2 regions of the Gracilibacillus thailandensis genome follow, and region 1 is predicted to be linked to the other one. Evidence: a T-box and tRNA genes for the amino acid it is inferred to sense, from the RefSeq annotation. Region 1 holds a T-box; the other holds one or more tRNA genes.

Region 1 (7,438 bases):
AAATTCTCGAAACACTAACATTCACCTCTGGGTCATTTCTATACTGTTTAGAGAACGAAAGGTCTACTAATTCGTGATCTTTCATAATGGCATTATCCAATTGTTGAAAAAAAGTTCCTTCATTTGGACTCAACGCATATAAGTGATCTACTTGATCATAAATTTCAGCCACTGTTTTGTTTAGGCCTGCCTCTGCAAGATAAAAGCTGGAATGGAAAGAACGATCTTTAGTCGCTAATGTTAACTGGCCTGCAGAAACGGACAAAATCGTGATAGCTAATAAAGAGATTACGACTAGTAGCATCATCACCATTACTAAGCCAATACCGTTTTCGTTTGCTAAATAATTGTATCGCTTCTGCATCCATACACCTACTCTCTTAATGTTAGCGTCGTTTCTAAAGCAGTTATATCCTTCAAAATCGTTTGTTCCGATTCTATATTGATCTTTAGTTTCGATCCATCTAATGAAATGGAGAATCTGGCTATGTTTTCTGCTAGAACACTTCGATTTTTCAGCAGCTGATTACCTTCTAATCGGTATTCGATATCATCAATCTTTAGTGTATTTTCAGAAACGGATATTTGATCACTAGGAGTTGTCCTAATTTGTCTGCTTATTTCAGTGATTGCGTTTCTTATCTCAGATTGCTGGTTAACTTGTTCTGATTGATGAATAAATTGCTTTTGAGAGAATAGATGAATAGAGCCGATTAAGGCTAAAACTATTGAAAGTAACGTAATAGTGGTAAGTAATTCAACTAATGTCACTCCTCGTTGATTGTTGAACATCGATTACCAAACCTCTCTATACACCATATATAACCGGATTCTATTTGGGTTACTCGCTTTTCATTGTTTCTTTTGTCAATAACTTGGACTGAGACTAGCCAAAAACTAGAAGTATCATTATCTTCTTTTAACTCTACGTCTATGTAATAATGATTATCTTGCTTGCGTAAATGATAAAATTGATCACTAGTACTGATTAACTGATAAGCATCATTTTCTAACTGCGTGATCGTTTGATCAATAGAGGATTCTCTGCTTAGATCATAGATGTTTTCCATTGTTGTTTGGGCAATAGCATTACCATCGATAATATTTTCGGATTCACTATTTGACTTTGAAGCATATGTAAACAGGGCTAAAAAACCTAGGGAGATAATGGTGAGGATTACAATCGAAGCAAGAATTTCGATTAATGTAAAGCCTTTTTCACTATGAAATCTGTTGTAAATTCCCATTTATCTCCCCTTCCTTCAATTAACCTTTTGTTAAACTCATTATACTTGTTTCCATAATAAAGAACAATACTATTTTTAGTACAAAATGCCGATTTTACATTACTTTTGAACTAATTTTTTTGCGTAATCGACAAAATGAAGTGAGCCTGTAATCAATATTAGATCATTTGGATTACTAGTAGCTAATAGTTTATTCAGTGCTTGTCTAGCGTATTCTATATAAACGATATGTTCAGGTACTTCTTCCTCAGATAATACTCTTGGATGATCGAAGGTTGTCACGATAATCTCGTCTGTTAGTTTTGCTAATTCCTTCAACATCACGGTAATCTCTTTATCTCGAAAGGCACTGAACAAGACTTTGACACGACCTTCTATACTTTCTTCTTGAATCGTTTCTACTAATTTGTTAACGCTTTGGACATTATGTGCACCATCAGCAATAATCTTTGGATGTTCTTTAATGATTTCCATTCGATTGGGTAGTTTTGCTTGAGACAAACCTCTTTTCACCGCTATGTCATCAATTTTAAATCCATTATCTTGTAAAAGATGCAACGCTTGTATAGCTAAAGAAACATTCATTATTTGGTGACGTCCTTTCATTGAAAGATCCATAACATAATACTTCGTACCATTATTCCAGTGGAAATGATTCCTATCTATTTCTTCAATCCAAAACTGTTGGCCATATAAATACAAGGGTGCGCTTTGCTTACTAGCTTCTTCTTTCACAACTTGTAAAGCTTCATCGACCAAATCACCAGATATAATTGGCACCTTTTCCTTGATAATTCCAGCTTTATGAGCAGCAATGTCTTTTAGTGTATTACCGAGAAAGCTTGTATGATCAAATCCAATACTTGTAATAATCGTTACAAGCGGCTCAACTCTATTGGTTATGTCCTCTCGGCCTCCCATAGCGGCTTCGATTACAGCAATATCGATGTTATCTTGGAGAAATAATAGTGTAATAATCATTAATATCTCATATTCAGACGGAGCTAAGTTTTGTTGATCCATTTCTTCAATAATCGGCAAAAGCGGATGAAGAATATCAATAAATTCCTGCGCTGTAATAGTTCGATTATTAATCGCCATATGATCCAAAATCGTAGGAAGACCTGGTGACTGAAAAGTCCCGACAGTATATCCCCCCTCCATTAACACTTCTTTTAAATAGGTCAAAGTAGAACCTTTCCCATTCGTACCGGCAATATGGATAGTTGGTATTGACTTTTGCGGATGATTCACTTTTTCTAATAAATAATCCAATCGCTCCAACCCAGGCTTTATTCCTAACGTTCGTCTTGATGCAAAAAAATGTTCCAAATCCTGTAAAGATTCCATCATAAAATCAACATCCTTTTTATTATTTAAACAAAACGATGAACTAATATTTGTTGAGCAGACATTCAGTGCGTTATTTGACAGAATCACGCTCATTTTTCGATGAATAGCGGAACAAAATGTCCACATTGAACTAAGCAGTTATTCTAAATCAAACATATTTTATTTGTTTGTGGTTGTGAAAAAGAGAGGCTGCCAATGACAGCCTCTGCTTTAGTTATTTCTGAAGTTCTTCCATTCGCGCTTGTACTTTCTCTCTCTTCTCCATGTAATCTTTTTGCTTTTCTTTTTCTGCATCTACTACATGTGCAGGAGCTTTGCTAACAAATCCTTCATTCGCCAATTTCTTATCAACGCGCTCAACTTCTTTGTTTAATTTATCCAATTCTCCTTGAAGACGTTTAAGCTCTTTGTCAATGTCGATCAAACCTTCTAAAGGTAAGAATAGCTCCGCACCAGTAACAACGGCAGACATTGCTTTGCCTGGCACCGCAACGTTTGTATCAATCGTTAATTCACTCGGATTACAGAAGCGATCTATATATATACGGTTAATTTCTAATTGTTTTTTCACCGCTTCATCATTAGCTTGAACGATGATAGGAATTTCTTTCGACATCGGTGTGTCCACTTCGGCACGGATATTACGGACAGAACGAATAATGGCCACTAATTGCTTCATCACTTCGGATGATGCTTCATTAGATAATTGATTATCTGCTGTTGGCCATGCCGCACGTACAATAGATTCACCTTTGTGAGGCAACTGTTGCCATATTTCTTCTGTCACAAATGGCATAAATGGATGAAGCATGCGCATCGTATGATCTAACACATACGCTAAAATCGAGCGTGTCGTTAGCTTTGCTTGCTCATCTTCGCCGTAAAGCGGTAATTTCGCCATTTCAATATACCAATCACAGAAGTCATCCCAAATAAAGTTATAAAGGTAACGTCCTGCCTCACCAAAGTCATATTTATCCACGTGACGTGTTACTTGTTCTATCGTTTCGTTTAGTCTTGTCAAAATCCATTCATCCGCCACGGATTTTTTGCCGGTTAAATCAATCTCATCGTAACGTAAGCCATCCATGTTCATTAAAGCAAAACGCGAAGCATTCCATATTTTATTAACAAAGTTCCAAGTCGATTCTACCTTTTCCCACTGGAAACGGAGATCCTGTCCTGGACTTGATCCTGTTGCTAAGAAGTAACGCAAGGAGTCTGCTCCGTACTTATCAATCACTTCCATAGGATCAACACCATTGCCAAGTGATTTACTCATCTTGCGACCTTCTGCATCACGAACTAATCCATGAATCAATACGTCTTTAAACGGACGTTGATCATTAAACTCAACCGATTGGAAAATCATCCGAGATACCCAGAAAAAGATAATATCATATCCGGTTACTAGTACATTGGTTGGGAAGAAATGCTTAAAATCTTCATCCTCTGTATTTGGCCAGTTTAATGTAGAGAATGGCCATAACGCTGAGGAAAACCAAGTATCCAATACATCTTGATCTTGTTCCCAGTTTTCGATATCTTCAGGTGCTTCCTTACCTACATACATTTCACCTGTTTCTTTATGATACCAGGCAGGAATACGGTGTCCCCACCACAATTGTCTAGATATACACCAGTCACGGATATTTTCCATCCATCTGAGGTATGTTTTTTCGAAACGATCCGGTACAAAATGTACTTTATTGTCATCAGAAGCTTTTTGAAGTTCAATCGCAGCATCTGCCAATGGCTGCATGTCAACAAACCATTGTGTTGACAAATATGGTTCGACCACTGCATCGCTTCGTTCCGAGTGACCCACTGAATGCATATGTTCTTCAATGTTGAACAGAACCCCTTGATCTTGAAGGTCTTTGACGATCTGTTTACGACATGCAAACCGATCCATGCCTTGATATTTACCAGCATTCTCATTCATTGTACCGTCTTCGTTCATCACAAGTACACGTTCTAGGTTATGGCGATTACCAATTTCAAAGTCATTTGGATCGTGAGCAGGTGTTATTTTTACAGCACCTGAACCAAATTCCATATCCACATAATCATCAGCTACAATTTCGATTTCTCGACCAACAATTGGAAGCTTAACTTTCTTACCTATTAAATCTTGATACCTTTCGTCATCTGGATGTACAGCGACTGCTGTATCACCAAGCATCGTTTCTGGTCTCGTTGTAGCTACTTCAATATGTCCGGATCCATCTGCTAAAGGATATTTCATATGATAGAAATGACCTTGCACATCCTTATAGATTACTTCAATATCAGAAAGAGCAGTCTTTGTTGCGGGATCCCAATTAATTATATACTCTCCACGATAGATAAGCCCTTTTTCATACAATGTAACAAATACTTCTTTTACTGCTTCTGATAAACCTTCATCTAAAGTGAATCGTTCGCGTGAATAATCTAAACCTAGTCCTAATTTTGCCCATTGTTCGCGAATAAAGCCAGCGTATTCTTCTTTCCAGTCCCATGCTTTGTCGAGGAATTTCTCCCTGCCTAAATCATATCGAGATATACCTTCTTCACGTAGTTTTGCTTCTACTTTTGATTGAGTTGCGATACCGGCATGGTCCATTCCTGGTAAGTAGAGAACATCATAGCCTTGCATTCTTTTTATTCTTGTGATGATATCCTGTAGTGTCGTATCCCATGCATGACCGATGTGTAATTTACCGGTTACGTTTGGTGGCGGGATTACGATCGTAAAAGGTTCCTTATCTGTGTTACGTTCTGCCTCAAAATACTTCCCTTCTACCCAAGTGTTATAACGCCCCTTCTCAACTGCAGTTGGATCATACTTTGGCGGTAAATTAACTTCCTGTTGTTCTGACATGCTTATTCCTCCTTATATTTACTAACGGTAATCATAGATAACTACTGCGAATTAGTGAAAATTTGTCTTGATGCGGACATTGAATCCCTTATTTGGTTCATTTTAGCTTAAATGAGCACCATTTTGGAATAGATGTCCGTGACCACCCTAAAAACAGCACTTTTGGCACGAACAAATGTCCGTGCTTAGCCCAAATTAGCCTCGGATCCACTTTATCTCGCAGTTATGGATCTGGCATATCCTCTCCACAGCGACATAAAAAAATCCTTTCCGGCCTTGTTTAAAGGACGAAAAGGATTGGGTTTCCGCGGTGCCACCTTTGTTTATAAGTACTATCACTTATACGCTTAGCAGAAGATAACGGATTTCACCGGCTTTTACCTACTTGTCGTGTTCAGTAAAGCTGCATCAGAGGCTACCTTCCTTCACCTTTTTTCGAGAAAACCTTTCAGCCAGTGGGTCTTCCTCTCTAGCGAACAGTGTGAAGTACTCCTCCTCATCATCGCATCTGTCTTAATTATGATTCATTATATGCTATTTTATCCAAAAGGAATCAAAGAAGTCAAGTTTAATTATAATGTCAATTGTGCATGTTTATTAAAAAACGTCTTATAACCAAAATATAAGAATAAAATTACGGACAATGAAACACTACCCGTGATACCAAGCATAATGGCAATTTGATATTTAATCGCATCCATCGGACCTGCCCCAGATAAGATAACACCGGTCATCATTCCTGGTAAAAAAACAATCCCCATTCCGACCATACTGTTGATTGTCGGTAAGATCGCTGAATCAAAAGCATGATTAACAATACCCTGTGATGCTTTATTCGGTGGCGCTCCTAACATCAATGCAGCTTCCACTTCTTTCTTACGTGAGCTGAAGCCTTCCACTAAAGAGCTAACTCCAAGTGTAATTCCAGTCATAGAGTTCCCGATTAACATACCTGCAATCGGTATGAAATAACGGGGATCATACCATGGTGAAAACTGAACAACGATAAAATCAAAATAAAGAAAAGCAAATAAAGTACCGGATACCATCGAAATCGCAATAATTTTCTTTAACTCTCTGCTTAAGGTTTGTTTCGTACGTTTATAAATATTATAAACAGCAAATGTTTCCATGATAATAATGACGATAATCGAGTAAATCATTTTCTCATTTTCAAATATAAACATGAGTACATAACCAACTAATATAAGTTGAATCGTCATTCTTAGTGTAGCAATAATGATTTCTTTCTCTCGCGGGATTTTACGCCAGCGGACGATCGCAAGTAGGATGACTATAAAAATATAAGCAGTAACGAGCTGCCATATCGTAATTTCAAGCATTTCATTCATGAAAAATCACCCTCTTTCGTTACTATGTCGTTCATATAGATAATTTCATCACTATATTTTTCTGCGACTTCTTTTGAATGTGTAACCATGATTGCCATTTTACCTTCGTCACGGATTTTCTTTGTAAATAAGTCCATAATCGCGGTTTCCGTTTCTTCATCAAGAGCAGATGTAGGTTCGTCCAACAAGTAGACTTCGGCATTCATCAAAAGCACACGTCCAAATGCTAACCTTTGTTGTTCACCACCAGATAGTTTATCCGCTTCGTCATCTAAATCTTTTGTTAAATGTAAGTCGTTTAATAAATCAATCAATACCTGATCTTCGACATCTGCTTCATCCGCAAATTGCAGTCCTATCAAAAGGTTATCACGAACTGTTCCTTCAAAAACTACCGGGTCCTGTCCAAGCATTACTACTTCTCTTCTTAATTGAACAGGGTCTAAGTTTGCGATCGATTGATCTTTATAAGTAATAGTACCCTGATCAGGAGTAAGCATGCTGTTAAACATTTTTAACAAGGTAGATTTACCACTGCCACTTTCTCCAAATAAGCAGTAAATTTTACCTGATTCAATTTCTAAATTGTTAACCGTAAGTATATCCTTAAAAACCAATTG
Region 2 (7,438 bases), on a different contig from region 1:
CGACCAAAACCTTTGCCACGTTGTGATTGCAAAACACAAATACGCTCCATTTTGGCGTAACCATCAACAAAGCGCATTCTGCTTGCCGCTACCGGCTCTTCTTCCTCATATCCGATAAAATGAAGCGCTTCTTGTTCTAATTCATCAATTTCTAAATCTTCCGGTACGCCTTGTTCTTCTACAAAAACAGTGAATCGAACTTTATAGGCATCTTGTAATTCCTTTTCTGTATTGACTATTTTCAATTCCATTGTTTCTCCCCTTATCCTAACATCTTGATTAATATTTCTTTTAAATCTTGTTGCCAATATTTCCATGTATGATTACCATTAAATTCATCATAATGATAGACCTGCAGTTTTCCAGTTAAGGTCTGATTTAAAGTACGATTAGGTGTTAAGAAATCCGCAGTTTCTCCATTTGTCATGTGTACCTCTGTTTCTTCTTTTCCAATCGAGTGAAATACTTCAATATGTGAAAATTCCGCGGCCTTGCTTGCTCTTTTCAACACATCTTGATCGACATAAGGTGATTGCATAATAACCGTATCAAATGTATGTGGAAATTGGGTTGCGATCATAAATGCTAATGTTCCGGCTAGTGAATCTCCGATTAATATTCGCTTTACCGGTGTAATATGTAAATGATTCTCGACATAAGGAATCGCTTCTTTTACGAGAAAAGCAATATAAGCATCCTGCTGTTGACCACTCGGATGATATTTTTCCCATCGATCATTTTTGTCTTGATAATGTACACCAACAAAAATAGTGGCTTCGATCTCTATATCTTCATGTAATTGATCGCTTAAAGTAGCAACTCGTCCCATCCTGAAATAATCATCGCCATCATTCATGATACATAATTGATAATCTTTAAAAGCTGTAAATCCTTCTGGAAGATACCACTTTATCTGGATTTCTTCTTTCAGATGTTCACTATGAATGGTCGCATCTTCCATCTTTCCGTTACGTCCCACATAAACTCCCCCTTGTCATTATGTATTTTAACAGGATTTCTTTTTTACTGCATTATTTTAGCAACTGTCTTGAAATGGGCGCCATGCTGAGACTTTGAATGGTTAAAGATAATAGTACAATGGTGAAGCTGACACCAACAATCCAATCACTGTTCATACTGCTAGTGTTTTTGGCGTATAAGGTGAGAATTAAAAAGACAGACATCGATCCTTTTAAGCCAGCCCACGATATTAACAAGTTGTAACGCCAGGAAAGCGGGTGGATTATCTTTGTTACAGCATAACTAATGATGTAACGTGCGAAAATCATGAAGACAAAGATGACGATAGCATATAACCAATAACCTATCGCTAAATATTCGGTAATTTCAATACCGATGACTAAAAATAATATCGCAAGTAAACTGTTCTCCACAATCTCCCAAAATCCATCTAATGATTCACGAAAATGAGCTTCTTTTATTGCTCGTCCATATTCAAATGAAATCATCATTCCACTCGCAACCGTTGCTAAAACACCAGACACATTTACTGCTTCAGCAATTAAGAATGAACCATAAGCCAGAATAATACTGAGCATAATTTGATAATTACGATAATGAGAATAGTGGACCATTTTACTTACTAAATAGCCACAGGTAAGCCCGATTGCAATACCACCTAAGGAAACGAGCAGAAAATCGCCAAAAAAAGCAAAAAACGAAAATCCTTTTTCTCTTGTTGCAATCGCAAATAAAGTGGTAAAAAGTACGATACTAGTCCCATCGTTTAACATCGATTCTCCCTCGACCATGCTGGCAATCTGTTCATTTCCGGTTGCTTTCTTAATAATAGAAACAACTGATACTGGATCTGTAGGTGTTAGGATAGCAGCCATAACAAAGGCAGCGCCCAAACTAATAGGAGAGATGATCGAAATGAAATAACCTAATATCAATACATTCAAAATGATTCCAATTGTTGCAAGTGAAATAATTACATTTACATTCTGACGAAAATCGTTTATGGGAAATTGATAAGCAGAGACAAATAACAAGGCAGGTAAAAAAATATGATAAATAGTATTCTCCGTCAATTCTATCGACTCAAAAAAAGGAATAAAAGAAATCCCGATGCCAAGTAATATAAGTACCGTTGGAACAGGAAAGTCTTCTTTCTTTGTATCAATTGTAAAAATAAGATAGCCAATAAAAAGTAAAATCACGATTTGCTCAATCGACATTTTTTCACCACCTTTTTGTTTATTATTCCCATATTTTTTCATCAAAAACATATGTATGTTTAGGTTTGTTCTAGGTAAGCTAAACAAAAAAAGGATGTGTGTTTTCGAGATGAAAAAGCTCTGTTTATGCTTCATATTATTCGTAATGATAACTCCAACAGTATTTGCGAATGGTCAAACAGCTCTGGTAACAGATGAGATATATAAGGATATCGAGTCATTAAAATATCCGCAAGTGTCTGAAACTGAAAAAACAGGGATGGAAGATAAAATCAATAAGGCGTTCCAAAAGTATATAAAAGAGTCTTATAAAGAATTAAAGGAAAATGAAGAGCAAGCTGAGAAATACGATTTTCATGCAGAATACCAAACAGATTATGAAGTGAAGTATAACCAATCACCGAAATTGAGCATACTGACAAGTAACTATATATATAGTGGAGGAGCACATGGCAACACTACTGTTGAATCGTTTAATTTTGATATCGATAAAGGAAAACGTGTGTATTTAACCAATATTCTTACTGAAAAAGAACAGATTGAAGCTGTTAGAGATTATGTATGGGAGTATGCCACAGAACGACCAGACATTTTTTATCCAGACTTAAAAAAGGAAGACATTAAATTAACGAAGGATACGGCTTTTTATTTTACAGATGACGGAATTACTCTCGTATTCCAACAATATGAGATTGCGCCGTATGTTGCAGGAAATCAGGAAATCCATGTGCCGGCAGAGGTGTATATAAAAAGTGATAAAAAATGAGGGACATAAAATAATATAATTGATTTTAAATAACGCATGAAACACGACTTTAAGGTCCGGTTTCATGCGTATTTGAATGAAAAGAGTTTTTATTATAATCTTATTTTGCAAATACATGATTCCCAATTTTCACTGTAGTTTGTTGGTCAAAAATCCAAGCACTTGCAGCTGTTTCTGGGTTGTAGAAATAAATTGATCCTTGCCCTTGTCCGCGAAAAGCGATTGCTTCTTCTACTGCACGTTTTGCTTCACTATCCGCTGGTTTATTGATTGCCCCATTTTCAACAGGACTAAATGCATAAATTGCTCCATTCTCATACGTTTCATACACAACACCTTTTACAGTGTTTGGAAAGTTCGAATGATCGACACGATTTAAGATAACAGTTGCCACTGCTACTTTTCCGGCGTATGGTTCTCCTTTTGCTTCAGCATGTACTAATCTTGCTATTAATTCTTTATCAGCTTCTGAAATGGACTCTGGTATACTGAGTTTCGTTCCAGGGTATAAAAGGGAAGAAGAGTAGTTATTAACATTCATGAGTTCATTCGTAGATACACCATGTTTTTGTGCTATTTTCCAAAATGTATCCCCTTGTTTGACTGTATATCCTTCGACGAAACCTGGCATAACCGTAAGACCTGTAAGAACAAAGAAACTAGTTAACAAGACTTTTATTTTCAAATTCATTACCTCCTGTGATTAATCTATTAACTAGACTAGCAAATGTAACATAAAGAATCGCTATGATAATTTTACCAATCGATAGAAAGCTTAATATATTAGGTCGCAGAAAAGTTTACCAACGTTAAAAATTCTGTTAAAAAAAGGAGTTAATGGCAATAATGCTTAAGAATATGACAGTTGTAAAGGTATTGAAATCTGAACATCATTTGGATTAGGATATAATACGGATTAAATTTCAATTGACAATGAGTCAGAGTTCTCCTATATTTAGATATATAAGAATGATTCCGTAGCTCAGCTGGGAGAGCGCCACCTTGACAGGGTGGAGGTCGTTGGTTCGAGCCCAATCGGAATCACTAAAAAAAGCCTGGTTGTTAGATAAACCAACAACCAGGCTTTTTCGTATGCTCAGAATCAGAATCGTTTTACTTATTCCAATTCCATATCCTGATTATTCTCCACAGAATAATCATTTGTATTCTCTTCTTCCAGTTCTAATTCCTGTTTCAACTGTTGTGATGCTTTATTCAAACCTTCTTCTGTCGGTAGGAAATAGTAAGTACCATCAATTCGTTGATCTACACCTTCTATTTCATATGTTTTAATATCCGAAGTATTCATCGAAGAATAGGCTTTTTGTAAATTAAAAATTTCACTCGCACTCAAGCTAGTAGTTACATTTTCTCCTAAAATATCTGTAATTTCCCCTACTTTAAACAATGAATCTGCAGAAATAGCTTCATCAATAGCAGCCTGGATAAATTGACGCTGTCTCTCATCACGAGAGTAGATGTTATTTACATCTCGTTTTCTCATTCGGACAAATGCTAATGCTTCTTCACCGTTTAATGTGCTTATTCCTTCTTCAAAGTAGATTTTCTCTCCACCTACATAGAAGTTCTTTTCCCAGAATGGCTCTTTTATATCAACTGTAACGCCGCCAAGTGCGTCCACAATATCTCTAAATCCATCAAAATTCACTGTAACATATTCATCAATAGGAATATCAAGCAATTGTTCTACCTTTTCCACCGTCAACTTGTTGGCCCCATAGTCAAAAATAGAGCCATACGTATAGGCCGCATTTATTTTATGGTAGCCAGCATATTGTCCGGCTTCTTCTGCTGTAAATTCCATTCTTGTATCACGTGGGACGGTTGTCATTGTCATTTGATCTGTATTTGGATTAATGGTCACAACAATTTGTGTATCTGCACGACCATTCTCACCATCTGTTTCATAATCTTCCACACCAATTAATAAAATTGAAAAAGGGTCGTCTCCAATTGTAACATCTGTTTCTCTTTTTTCTGATTTTCCATCCGGTCGATCTATTTCTTCATGAGCATCTTGAGTTGCATCATAAACGTTCACAAATAAATAAATACCGTAGCCAATAACGGCGATGATGATTAATAAAATAATCCATAATATTCGTTTTTTCCACTTGCCTGATTTTTTTCTATTTTTTCTGTCTGTTCTTCGTTCACTCAAAATAAATACCTCACCTTTATTGTCTATTATTCTACTAAAAAAATTAGTGATATGTTGATAACTATTACACCTAATTTGACGAATCACCATCTAAAAAGTTACAGGTATTTATTAATTTAGTCAAATAATAACGAATCATTTACAGTATTTTCTATTAAAATAATTAGTTCGAAAGTTTATCAATTAAACGCATTAACCGATGACCAGACGGAATTTTATTGATATAGCTGTGTGATAAAAATGCACTAATTGTTTTGTCCATATAAGACTGTAACTCTTTATTGGTAAAAAAATCTGAGACTAATGTGGATAGTTGCTGTGGGTCATCCTGTATAAGTTTTCCCATATCGTCATAATAACCGGTGTAACCAGGAGAGGATTCACCTAATATAAATACAGGTTTTTTTGCCAACATAGCTTCCAACGCTACTGTGGAAGGATAAGAAACTACTACATCCGCTATGCTGAAAAGGTCATAGTGATGGTATCCTTTGGAAGAATAGACAAATGAGTGGGCATCCTGAAGAGGATGGGTTTTTTTATATTTAAAATCTTTGATAATTACATTTACGTTATCATTAGTACTTATTTGATCAAGGAAAGCAGTCCATTCTTCTAAGAGTAGTTGCCCACGGATAATCAGTAGTATAGTTTTCTTTGTTGGATCAATGGCAAGATTTTGTTTTACTTCTTCCTGTCGTAATTTTGGTACTTGTTTAATTAAATCAAATCGAGGATGGCCGATGATTTCTAAACCTTCTTTGTCTACTCCATTTTTATGGTACCAATTCATATCATGCGGTCCATAAACAGCATCAACATCTGCAATTTTTGGGATATAACCGAATTCTTTCCCGATTATTCCGTGCTGCATACAAATCGTTGGAATCCCGTATCCAGCTGCAACAAAAACTAAGGTACGACTTTCCGGGTAATGTGTGGAAGGGACAATGACAGTAGATATTGGAACTTTTCTAAATAAATTTGCTGCTTCTTCTACACGGTTAACTATTTTAGCGATTTGCATAAAAAATCTACTTCTAAAGGTTGGATCATCATAGACCAAATGATTAGGATGTTTTGATAAGATGACTTGAGCTTCTTTTTTTAGTTTGTTGATCGGAGCTTTCCTATCACTTTTGTAGTTATCAAAGGTTTGGATTGAATAACCTTGCAATCCAACAAGGTATGTTTTCTCTTTCCTTTGTGGAATCGTATCTTGTACGATCAAGGTCTTCCTTTTGTCAAAATAATGATAGAAGGTTTCATTTGGAAATCGTAAAAGGTCATATACATCGTGCAGGAGGATTTTGCCATTCTCCTTTTTTTGAAAAGGTATTTGTATGGTTGCTTTCTTTTTATTGAATGTATGCTGAATATCAGATAAGTCATTTACTGTATTTTTAAGAGTGCTAGTGTACGTTGGATCATGTAAAGACTTGAGCAATTCCTTGTTGTTTCTGATTAAACTGCCATAGTGGAAAAGATGAGCTAGTGAGTAGCCTTTGTATTCTAATGCAGCAAAGTCATCCAGAAAGTCGAGGTAAACCGTCCAATAATTCTTTTCATAAGTATTCATTCCTAATCCCCTTTTCTATAGCAGGTTTGCTTAACTATGAAGAATCTAGTAAACGGAAAGTTAAGCATAGTCCTCAAAGTTCACACTGCTGGCATAATATTTATTCTTATTTATATTCCAATCATTAATATCAGTGAAAATAAAGGCCTACTATTAATGGATATATCAGTATAAATAGGCTAGTTCCGGTTACTATAAGAGTACTCAATTATCATCATGGAGGGAAAGAAATGTCCAAACAACGCAAAAAAGAAAAACCTAATTATGCTCCTACAAATCCGGATGAAAAAATGCCTGATAAGCAAAAAAGAGGAAGAGGTAAATCTCCTTCACGAGGTAATCCATTATAGAATGAATCACTTATTAGCATGGAAGAAGGAAGGAATCCTCTCCTTCCTTCTAACTTTCAGTCTTCACAAGATGATAAATCCACTTTTTCCCTATGATAGCTATCCTTTTCGTGACTAGGAAACGGAACATATAATATGACAAGGTTCGAGAAATAAAGGGGGAAGGTATCTAATGCCATGTTTACCCGGTTACCGATATTGTGGTCCAGGCTGTAGTGGACCAGGCATGCCATTAAATCGATTAGATGTTTTTTGCATGCAACATGATGATTGTTACCGAAAACACCGATCTCATCAGCATTGTGATGATATATTCTTGAAGAGACTACAGCCATATATACAACGAAGAGATAAAATCGG

The links. A T-box is a leader RNA that pairs with one kind of tRNA and senses whether it is charged. The one in region 1 lies ahead of GH715_RS15520 (valine--tRNA ligase), so its partner is inferred to be a tRNA-Val.
Region 2: it encodes a tRNA-Val, which carries the amino acid that the T-box ahead of GH715_RS15520 (valine--tRNA ligase) is inferred to sense. The anticodon was not compared.

The regions. Positions count from the first base shown of each region.
Region 1 covers NZ_WJID01000055.1:15,011-22,448, forward strand. The annotation lists gene GH715_RS15500 (DUF7305 domain-containing protein) at 1-364, opposite strand, end outside; gene GH715_RS15505 (PilW family protein) at 373-771, opposite strand; gene GH715_RS15510 (type IV pilus modification PilV family protein) at 768-1,247, opposite strand; gene GH715_RS15515 (bifunctional folylpolyglutamate synthase/dihydrofolate synthase) at 1,347-2,600, opposite strand; gene GH715_RS15520 (valine--tRNA ligase) at 2,815-5,466, opposite strand; T-box leader at 5,747-5,978, opposite strand; gene GH715_RS15525 (ABC transporter permease) at 6,039-6,818, opposite strand; gene GH715_RS15530 (ABC transporter ATP-binding protein) at 6,815-7,438, opposite strand, start outside.
Region 2 covers NZ_WJID01000068.1:1,688-9,125, reverse strand. The annotation lists gene GH715_RS17585 (GNAT family N-acetyltransferase) at 1-251, opposite strand, end outside; gene GH715_RS17580 (alpha/beta hydrolase) at 263-979, opposite strand; gene GH715_RS17575 (cation:proton antiporter) at 1,032-2,201, opposite strand; gene GH715_RS17570 (DUF3298 and DUF4163 domain-containing protein) at 2,311-2,967, shown strand; gene GH715_RS17565 (cell wall hydrolase) at 3,068-3,598, opposite strand; tRNA gene GH715_RS17560 (tRNA-Val) at 3,939-4,011, shown strand; gene GH715_RS17555 (LCP family protein) at 4,085-5,149, opposite strand; gene GH715_RS17550 (hypothetical protein) at 5,313-6,728, opposite strand; gene GH715_RS17545 (Parvovirus coat protein VP1-like protein) at 7,251-7,438, shown strand, end outside.